DNA from 3 places in the Aminobacter sp. LjRoot7 genome. Region 3 is predicted to be linked to each of the others. Evidence: riboswitches for the same ligand, from Rfam matches in the RefSeq annotation. Region 3 holds a riboswitch; each other region holds the start of a gene.

Region 1 (3,254 bases), on a different contig from region 3:
CCACCAGCGCCTTCATGTTCTCCGGGCCGCCCTCGCGGAAATAGCCGAGCAGGGCGTCGAGTTCGGTGCGCGGCAGGGTCGAGGCCTCGATCAGCCTGAGATCCTCGTCGTGGCTTTCGCCCGGCAAGAGCGCCAGCGCGATGCCTTTTTCGCGCGCCATCGCGGCAAGCTGGTCGCAGCCGTAGCGCCACCAGTCGTGGCCGCCGAGAATGCGGACGAGGATGACCTTGGCGTGGCAGGCGACGCTGTCGATCCAGAGATCGACCGACATCGGATGGCGGAGGTCGCGCAGGCTGGCGAGCCGCATCGACGGCAGGTTTTCGGCATCCGCCTTCCAGGCGCTGGCGAGGCCGGCCAGATCGCTGTCGGTGAAGGACAGCGCCACCACATCCGCAGGCTTCTGCCTGAGGTCGACAGGCTCGATCAGGTCATCGAGCGAGGCGGAGGTGGTGGTGAGGATGTGCATCCAACCTGTCCGGTTCAGCCGACCAGGATACGCTCGATGGCCGGGCGGTCGAGGCCCTTGAGGCCGATAACGACCAGGCGCGAGCGTCGGTCGTCCCCGGCGGCCCAGGCACGGTCGTAGTAGTGGTTGACGCGCGGACCGACAGCCTGGACGAGCAGGCGCATCGGCTTGCCGCCGACGTCGACGAAGCCCTTTACACGCAACACGTTTTCTTCTTCGGCGGCGGTGGCGACGCGCTTCGCCAGTTCGTCGGGGTTGGCGATCGACGGGATTTCGATGACGAAGGTGTCGAAGTCGTCGTGCTCGTGGTCGAAGGCGCCGTCGTGATGGGTCTTGCGGTTTTCGATGTCGTCCTCGACGGCGAGGCCGAGGCCGAGCAGAACCGACGGATCGACCTTGCCATGCGCCGACGGCACGATCTTGACGGCGCGTGCCAGGTGCTCGCGAACGATGGCGGTGGCGCGGGCGTGACCGGCTTCGTCGAGCAGGTCGCTCTTGGACAGGATGATGAGGTCGGCGCAGGCGACCTGATCCTCGAACACTTCTTCGACCGGGTCGTCGTGGTCAAGCGAATCGTCTGCGCTGCGCTGGGCGGCAAGCGCTTCCATGTCGGAGGCGACCTTGCCTGCGGCCAGCGCGGGGCCATCGACAACGGCGATGACGCCGTCGACCGTCACGCGGCTCTTGACCGTCGGCCACTGGAAGGCTTGGACCAGCGGCTTGGGCAGCGCCAGGCCCGAAGTTTCGATCAGGATGTGGTCAACCCTTGGCGTAAGCGACAGGATCTGGTCGAGGGCCGGGACAAAGTCGTCGGCGACGGTGCAGCAAATGCAGCCATTGGCCAGCTCGACGATGTTTTCCTCCGGGCAGGCATCGACGCCGCAGCCCTTGAGAATCTCGCCGTCGATGCCGACATCGCCGAACTCGTTGACGATGATTGCGAGGCGCTTGCCCTTGGAGTTCTCAAGGATGTTGCGCAGCAGAGTGGTCTTGCCGGCGCCGAGAAAGCCGGTGACGACGGTGCAGGGAACGCGTTCGACGGAGGCGGTCATGTGTCTTCCTTGATGAGAGCAAGTGGTGGGATGCGCGCGATAAGCCCGCGCTTGAGGCTGTCGGGACGACCGCGCCAGGGGATCAGGCCGTCGGTCGAGGTGGCGAAGAGTTTTGCGCCGGCGACGAGATCGTCGCCCGAATTGGTGTTGAGATCGCCGAAGACGTAGCTCCACGCGCCGTCGCGGATCAGTGCTGCGCTGAGGCGGCGCTTGCAGTTGCCCAGGCACTCGACGCTGCGCACGGCGATCTCGCCATTGGCGGCGAGGCGGGCGTGTTCGGCAAGCTGGGCGCCGGCGCGGGGATGGGCGTCCGAGCCGGTTTCGTCGCGGCAAGAAGAGCAGACGAGAATGGTCACGTCGCATGAGCGCGCGTCGGCTGCATCGCAGGATGCGTCGGCTGATGCGACCGGAAGGTTGTCGTCGAAGTCCAAATCCAGGCTCCTTGCCCGGGGCACCCGCCAGGCGATCGGATCAATGTCTGCGACGGCAGGTCTCCTGGCTTGCGGATCGTCGCCTTCGCTCGCCTTCCCGGGAAAATCCCAGTGGTCTTCGAGCTTGGCTCTTCGCTCACAGTTGCGGGGACAGCCGCGGATTTGACGCCACCGGCGCGCACCGCATTCCCTCTTAGCCTTCGCCGTTGCGGGCGAAGGACCGTCTGTGGGCGATTTAGGCTTTCGCGAGGGGTGGAGTCAACGAGGCGGAGCGACCCGCAATGTCGCTCAGGCCGGGTCCAAGGTCGCCGGCGGGCGTCACCTCGATGCGCTCGAGGCCGAGCCAGCCGCGCATTTGCTGGAGTTCTTCGTAAAGTTCGGCTGCGGTTTCCGGCGGAGCACAGGGCTCTGCATAGGCGGCGTGGACGCGCAGGATACCCGCCGGACGGTCGGCCTTCAGGTCGATGCGGGCGACGATGCGCTCGCCCAGAAGGAAGGGAAGGACGTAGTAGCCGTACTGGCGCCTCTCCGCCGGGGTGTAGATTTCGATGCGGTACCGGAAGTCGAACAATTGCTCGGCACGGGTGCGCTCGAAGACGAGCGGATCGAAGGGCGCAAGCAGGGCGCGTGCATGGATCTTGCGCGGAATGCGGGCATCGGCGTGGAGATAGGCCTGCCGGTCCCAGCCTTCGACACGGACGGGAATCAGTTCACCCAGTTCGACCAGCTCTTCGAGCCGGCCCTTCATGTCGGCGGGCGACAGGCGGAAATAGTCGCGCAGGCAGATGCCGGTGGCGACGCCGTGGGCGCGGGCGGAGATTCGCAGCAGTTCGCGATGCGCGTCCTCAGCTTGTGGGACAGGCCGGTCGTAGATGTCGGCCGGGAGCACGCGCTCTGGCAGGTCGTAGAGGCGTTCGAAGCCGCGGCGCGAATGGGTGGTGATGCGGCCGGCCCAGAACAGCCACTCGAAGGCATGCTTTTCCTGGCTCCAGCCCCACCAGCCGCCGGAGCCCTTCGAGCCTTCGATGTCGGAAGCGGCGATCGGACCGCGGTCGACCACCTGGCGAAAGATCTCTTCTATATAGGGCCTGTTCGCACGGCCGAACTTGGCAAGCCCGCCATACATGCCGTCCTCTGCCCGCGCCATGCGCCAGCGCAACAGCGGAAAGGTCTCCAGTGGCAGCAGCGACGCTTCATGCGCCCAGTATTCGAACAGCATGCGCTTCTTCGGGGCCATGGCATCGTCAAGCAGGGCCATGGGGTAGGGGCCGAGTCGCGAATAGAGCGGCATGTAATGGGCGCGCA
Region 2 (3,254 bases), on a different contig from region 3:
ACAGCACCTCGTCGGCCACGGCCGCGACCTTCTGATTGAGCCTGCCCGCATCGTCGCGAAAACGGCGGGCCAGCGCATTGTCGGGCACGATGCCGAGCCCGACCTCGTTGGAGACCACGAACCAAGGCCCACGCGGCCGCGACAGCGCCCCGACGAGCGCCGCACATTCGGCCTCGACGTCATGATCGGCCAGCATATGATTGGTAAGCCAAAGCGTCAGGCAGTCGACCAAAACAGGCCCGCCATCAGGCAGGCTGGCAAGTGCGCCCACCAGATCCAGCGGCGCGTCGAGCGTCCGCCAGCCCTCGCCTCGGCGGCCGCGATGGATCGAAATGCGCTCGCGCATCTCGTCGTCATAAGCCTGCGCCGTGGCGATGTACGTCCACGGCGCAGGAGATTGGGTGATGAGCCGCTCGGCTTGCGCGCTCTTGCCGGAGCGCGCACCGCCGAGCAGGAAGGTCAGCTTCTCAGGCAAGGCGGCCGTTCAGCGACGGTGCCGGCTCGCTCATGAAGCGATTGCGCACGTAGCCCGCCACCGCGCCCAGCACGACCCAGAACACCAGGTTGGTGATGGTGACGGCGACGACGAAGCTGTGGTGCAGGTCTGCCGGGATCGGCGATTCATGGCTTTCCGGCTGCGGCGCACCAACGATATGCGGCGCAACGATCAGCGCGACGCCGAGGATCGCCAGCGGCAGCGACTGCTTGAAGGCGATCAGCGCGAGGCCAGCCGCGGTTGCGACGACAGTCAGCGTCCACCAGATCTGGCGTGCGCCAAGATCGGCGGCCGGCATCGCCGGCAGTTCCGGCGGCAGGCCAAGACCGGGAGCCAGGGTGAACACGGCAAAGCCGGCGAAACCCCAGAACACACCCTGGCGCCAGTTGGCGATGCCACCGGCAAACTCGGAAACGGCGACCAGGATCAGGCCGAAAGCAATGCCGCTGACGATGTTGGCGAGAGCCGAATAGGCAAAACGCTCGGCGCCGTCGGCCGGAGCCCAGGCTTCGGCTTCTTCTTCGGCGGGAGCCGCAGCCTGTGCCGCCGGTGCAGCGGCTTCGGTTCCGGCCGCAGGGGCGGTCGCCTCAGTGCCGGCAACTGGTGCCGCGGCATGCTCATGGCCGCCGCCGGCGTTCTCATAGGTCTCCGCCTTGAGGATCAGCGGGACGGTTGCATAGGTCTGGAGTGCGGCAAGGACCACGCCGGCCAATAGCCCGCTGATCGCCGCGATGAACACGACGTTTCTGAAGATGGACATTGTTGGATCGCCTTGGTTAGTGGCAGGGGAAAGCCATCGAGTGGCGATAGTCGTGGGCAGCATTGTGCACCACGTCCATATGCGAGAACCCGAGGAAGCCAACAACGAAAAGGCCGAGCAGCGCGGCAAGCGCCAGCTGCATGCTACGCGACTGCGAAGAGACGTCGGTGCCGAGAGCAGAAACAGTGTTCATCATAAGTCCTTTCGCCCTCCACCCGAGGGCACAGAGATAAGTGCCTGTCGCCGGCAGGTCTCCTGGCTTGCGGATCGGCACCCTTCCCCGCCTTCCCGAAGCAAGCTTCAGTGGCATTTGGGGAGAGCTAACCGCATACAGTTGCGGGGGCAGCCACGGCTTCGGACCTTCAAATGGCCCTTACCGCATTCCCTCTTGATTCCGTAACGGAACCGACGACGCCGCAACTATAGAAACAAATGGCTTGGGCGGCAAACCAAATTCCGACGCCGCCGCGCTCGAAAGCGGCGTTCCGGCGATCATCCGCGAGCCACGATTCGCTCGGCCACCAGATGCTGAAGCCGCCACAGATGCCGGTCGTGGATCGCCCGCTGCTCGAGATTGCTGACCACATTATAGAGGTAGTCCGCAGCCGAACCCCAATGGCCGCATGTCGTCGCCAGCCGCTCCGCCACCGCGTCCTCACCCAGCGCGCCGGCATAGGCGTGGCCTTTGCGGTTGATGACGAAGGCGAGCGCGGTCAACGGGCCTTCGTCAGTGGTAAGGTTCAGCCAGCGCGGCTTGTAGGTCGACGGCTTCAGCGTCATCTCGCGGCGAAACAGCTTGTCCAGCTGCTCGCGGCGGTCGCCGTCCGTCAGCCTGAGCGCCACGCCCTTGCACTGGCCGCCGCGATCCATGCCCATCATCAGTCCGGGCTCAGCCTTTGTGGCGCGCCAGCGGGTCATGTTGATGCAGAACGAACGGTGCCAGCCGCGCGCCAGCGCCACCCTTTCGTCGGTATGTTCCACCTCGGGCTTCCAGATCAGCGAGCCATAGGCAAACAGCCAAAGGGGTCCATTGCCGGGATGCGCGGCAAGCGTCTCGTCGATCATCACCTCATAGTCGGCGTCGTCGAGATGCATCGCATCGGGGTCAGGGCCTGTGTCGGCAACCTCGCGATGGCAACGCGCCACCAGCTCTTCGGTCAGCGCCATCTTTCGTCCGCTCATGCCCGCCCCATCAATTGCTTAACCCTGTGCACGACAGACAGTTCTGCTCTCTTCCGCCCCGCTTCAACCATGATAGTGCTGCATGGGCGCTGCAACACCCGAAAACGCAGAAGCGAACAACATGACGATGCAACCGAACCCCGACCAGATCAAAGCACCTTCTCGGCGCGTATCGGTCATCGACATCGCCCGCGGCGTAGCCCTGATCGCCATGGCGATCTACCACTTCGCCTGGGACCTCGAATTCTTCGGTTATGCCGACCCTGGCATGACCGCCTATGGCAACTGGAAGCTGTTCGCCCGCTGCATCGCCTCGAGCTTCCTGTTCCTCGTCGGTGTCAGCCTGGTGCTGGCACATGCCAAGGGCATCCGCTGGCCCGGCTATTTCAGGCGGCTCGCCATGGTGGCGGCGGCGGCACTGGTGATCACCGTCGCCACCTGGTTCGCCACGCCCGACACCTTCATCTTCTTCGGCATCCTGCATCATATCGCGCTCGCAAGCGTGCTTGGCCTCGCCTTCCTGCGCGTTCCGCCGGTGTTGACGCTGGTCGCCGCCGCCCTTGTCGTCATCGCCCCCCAGTACCTGCGCTCCGAAGCGTTCAATCACCCTGCTTTGGTCTGGATCGGCCTTTCCACCGCCAACCCGCGCTCCAACGATTTCGTCCCGCTGTTCCCCTTCTTCGGCGCGGTGCTGGCTGGCATCGGTGTCGCCGGGCTGGCGCTCAGGGCAGGACTGATCGGAAAAATGTCGCGGCTGCAGCCCGGCGCCTGGTCGCGGCCCCTCTCCTTCTTCGGTCGCCACAGCCTTGCCTTCTA
Region 3 (3,254 bases):
GGTGGGCATGTTACCTCTCATCAGAACACACGCGTGAAACTCAGATTGAAGCTTCGGCCCGGCGCGCGATAGTTGGTGACAGTCGAATAGTGTTCGTCGAACAGGTTCTCGACCGAAAACTTCAGGCTCGACCGCTCGTCGAAAGTGTAGTTGGCGGCGAAATCCACCGTCACATATTCCGGCAGCTTGACGGTGTTGGCAGCATTTGCGTAGCGCGCCGCGCCGTAGAGCAGCTTGGCGGTAAGGTCGAGGCTGTCTGTGGCAGTAAAGCTCACCTCGGCCGCAGCCTTGAAGCGGTCGCGATAGGGGATGTAGCGGCCATTGTCCTGGTTCTTCGGCGAGCGGTAGTCGATCGAAACCTTGCCGCTCCAGCGGTCGTTGAACTCGTGCGACAGGCTGGCCTCGACACCAGTCACCTTGGCGCGTGCGACATTGAACGGCAGGTAGGTCGGCGGGTTGGAGGCGATCGCGTCGGTCAGCCAGGTCTGGTAGAAGGCGACGTCGAGAACGGTCCCGTCGCTCGGCCGCCAGTTGATGCCGATCTCATAGGACCGCGACTTTTCCGGCTTCAGGTTCGGGTTGGAGTAGTTGGGGTAATAGAGATCGTTGAAGGTCGGCGCGCGGAATCCGGTGCCGTACGAGGCGCGCGCCACTAGCTCGGGAACGATCTCGTAGCTGGCACCGATGTTGTAGGTGGTGGCGCCTCCAAACTGTTCGTTGTGGTCGTAGCGCAGGCCGCTGTCGATCGTCAGCGCGCCATATTCGAGCGAATACTGGCCGAACACCGCTGCAAGATCGCGCGAATTGACGCCGAAGTTGACAGTCGAATCCACCTGTTCGCGATAAGCCTCGGCACCGCCGATCAGGACATGCCTTGCTTCACGTGTTTCGAAGGACTTTTCCGTCGAAGCGAAGATGCCGTAGCGTTTGGTGTCGAACTCGTTGCTGCCGACGACGCCGTCGCGGAAATTGGTCGAATAGTCGAGGCTGCTGGAAAGCTCGACGGTCGAGTTCCAGCTGTCGGAATGCTTCAGCCGCGCACCGATCTTGCCGGCGAAGGTGTCGGTGTCGACTTCATTGGCGGAGGGGGCAGAGGCGTCGTACTGGCTGCGGCCGCGCGAGAACAGGCCGTCGGCATAGAGCCTGCCCCAGCCATATTCCTTGGCGGCAGCGAAGTTGAGCGAGCCCTGGAGGAACCCGTCGTCATCGGGTTCATGTCCCCAAGCCAGCGGTGTGGTGAAGTCGTAGCCGCGCGTGCCAAGGATACTGCCGCCGACGGAGTAGTCGATACCATCAGCAGTGCGGCCGCGCAGATCGCCTGACACAGATCCGCCCCAGGGATACGTGACGCCAGTCGTGACGCTGCCGCAGGCATCGCGGCCGTCGGCGCATTGGCCGCCCTGTTTGGTGATGATGTTGATGACGCCGCCGATTGCATCGGCGCCGTATTGGGCCGAGTGCGGCCCCTTGGCGATCTCGATGCGCTCGATCGTTGACAGCGGGATATTGAAGATCGAGCTCGTGCCGCTGGTAGCGGAAGCCGTTCGGATGCCGTTGACGAGCACCAGCGTCTGCCCGGCCGACATTCCGCGCAGATACACGTTCGAGGCCGACCCCTGGCCGCCATAGCCGATGATCGAAACGCCGGCGTAGCGCTTGAGCAGCGACGGCAGGTCGGGCGCCGACGACTTGGCGAGTTCCCGCTCGTCGATGACGGTAACCGACGATGTCGATCGCACAAGCGCAGTCTCGCGGCGCAACGGCGTGGTGACGACGAGGCGCGGCAGCACGGTCACGTCCCCGGTCGCGGGCAGCTGCTGCGCGTGGGAGGATGTTGGAATTGCCAGCGCCATGGCGCTCGCGGCTAAAGTCAGTTTCTGCATTTCTGCCCCCAAATGGTTTGGTGGGCGCGACAAGGATCGCACCCGGTTTCCAAACCGCAGGCAAGACAGGTCGGCAGGCAGACTTTGGGACAAGATTGACCCGACGGCCTTCCGCATGCGGCAACACTTTCGATGTCACCGCCACGAGCGACCGCGCCTGACCACACCCCGTGGACAAGCATGGGTGACTGGAACGGGCAGGTCTCCTGACTTCCGTGTCACAGCCTTTTTCCGCCTTCCCGAACGCGCGAATGCGTTCAGTGGCATGATGGAAGAGGCTCAACGGTTACAGTTGCGGGGGCAGTCGCGGATTTGGCCTTCGGCCTCACCGTGTTCCCTTTTCATCCGCCTCTCGGCGGAACCGATTCCGAGGTGGACGCTACTCAGGGATGCCGATGCTTGTCAATCGCGATCATGCGATAGGTCGTAAAATATATTTATTTTCAATTAGATAGGACTTCTGCAGATTGCCGTCAGAATGGCGGAAGATGACCTAGGGCAGTCAAACTAGATTGCCTCGACGATGGTTGCGCACCGGCCAACGACATGATCGTTGGCCGCGTCGGTATCATCGGCTCATGCTTTAGCCGAGCAAGGTCCTTGTCAGCGCATGATCCTTGTCGGCGAGCCCGTCGATGACACTGAAATGATGCCGGTCGGGTTCGACCACGGTCGCCGTCGCCGCACCAAGCCCGGTCCAGATATTGGCGAGCAATGCGTTCTGGCGCAGGAACTCGGCGCGCTCGCCGCCGCCGACCCAGCAGGTGATGCGGACGTTGTCCACTGGCCGCAGCAGCGCCGGGCTTTCGGCCAGCGCCTCGGCCTCGTCGATGTGAAGCGTCTTGTTCATGCCGGTGTTGACCAGCGGCCTGAGGTCATGGACGCCCGAGAGTGAGACCACATGGCGGATGCGAGACTGGACTTCGGGCGCAAGCGGCGAAGCAGCCGCGACCATCCGCGACACCAGGTGTCCGCCGGCGGAATGGCCGGTCAGCATGATCGGGCCGTCGACCAACGCGGCTGCCTGGCCGATCGCAGCACCTACCTCGCGTACGATTTCGCCGATCCTGACTTCTGGGCACAAGGTGTAGGACGGCATCGCTACCGCGTAGCCGCTGTCGATGGAGCCCTTGGCGAGATGCGACCAGTAGCTCTTGTCGAGCGCCATCCAGTAACCGCCGTGCACGAACACCGCCAAGCCCTTCGGCTTGCCTTCAGGCAGGAACAGATCGAACCGGTTGCGCGGCTTGTCGCCATAGACGATGTCGAGCTGCGCCCTACCGGCCGCCGTCTGGGCCTCGCGAAACGACTGCGCCGGCTCCACCCACGCAGCAGGCCAACGGTCGCCACCGGCGATGTTGGCGCCATTGG

The links. Region 3 has a riboswitch for cobalamin ahead of ACSQ3E_RS25470 (TonB-dependent receptor domain-containing protein). Riboswitches for the same ligand answer to the same signal wherever they lie in the genome.
Region 1: it holds a riboswitch for cobalamin, as region 3 does, so the genes downstream of both, ACSQ3E_RS00990 (DUF1636 family protein) here and ACSQ3E_RS25470 (TonB-dependent receptor domain-containing protein) in region 3, are expected to answer to the same signal.
Region 2: it holds a riboswitch for cobalamin, as region 3 does, so the genes downstream of both, ACSQ3E_RS00805 (CbtB domain-containing protein) here and ACSQ3E_RS25470 (TonB-dependent receptor domain-containing protein) in region 3, are expected to answer to the same signal.

The regions. Positions count from the first base shown of each region.
Region 1 is NZ_CAXUPX020000001.1:198,526-201,779, reverse strand. Features, by position in the region: gene cobN (cobaltochelatase subunit CobN) at 1-466, opposite strand, end outside; gene cobW (cobalamin biosynthesis protein CobW) at 481-1,518, opposite strand; gene ACSQ3E_RS00990 (DUF1636 family protein) at 1,515-1,949, opposite strand; cobalamin riboswitch at 1,987-2,189, opposite strand; gene ACSQ3E_RS00985 (winged helix-turn-helix domain-containing protein) at 2,185-3,254, opposite strand, start outside.
Region 2 is NZ_CAXUPX020000001.1:161,299-164,552, forward strand. Features, by position in the region: gene cobU (bifunctional adenosylcobinamide kinase/adenosylcobinamide-phosphate guanylyltransferase) at 1-475, opposite strand, end outside; gene ACSQ3E_RS00800 (CbtA family protein) at 468-1,256, opposite strand; gene ACSQ3E_RS00805 (CbtB domain-containing protein) at 1,273-1,449, opposite strand; cobalamin riboswitch at 1,485-1,681, opposite strand; gene ACSQ3E_RS00810 (gamma-glutamylcyclotransferase) at 1,749-2,438, opposite strand; gene ACSQ3E_RS00815 (DUF1624 domain-containing protein) at 2,560-3,254, shown strand, end outside.
Region 3 is NZ_CAXUPX020000011.1:115,484-118,737, forward strand. Features, by position in the region: gene ACSQ3E_RS25465 (ABC transporter substrate-binding protein) at 1-9, opposite strand, end outside; gene ACSQ3E_RS25470 (TonB-dependent receptor domain-containing protein) at 21-1,883, opposite strand; cobalamin riboswitch at 2,063-2,264, opposite strand; gene ACSQ3E_RS25475 (alpha/beta hydrolase) at 2,467-3,254, opposite strand, start outside.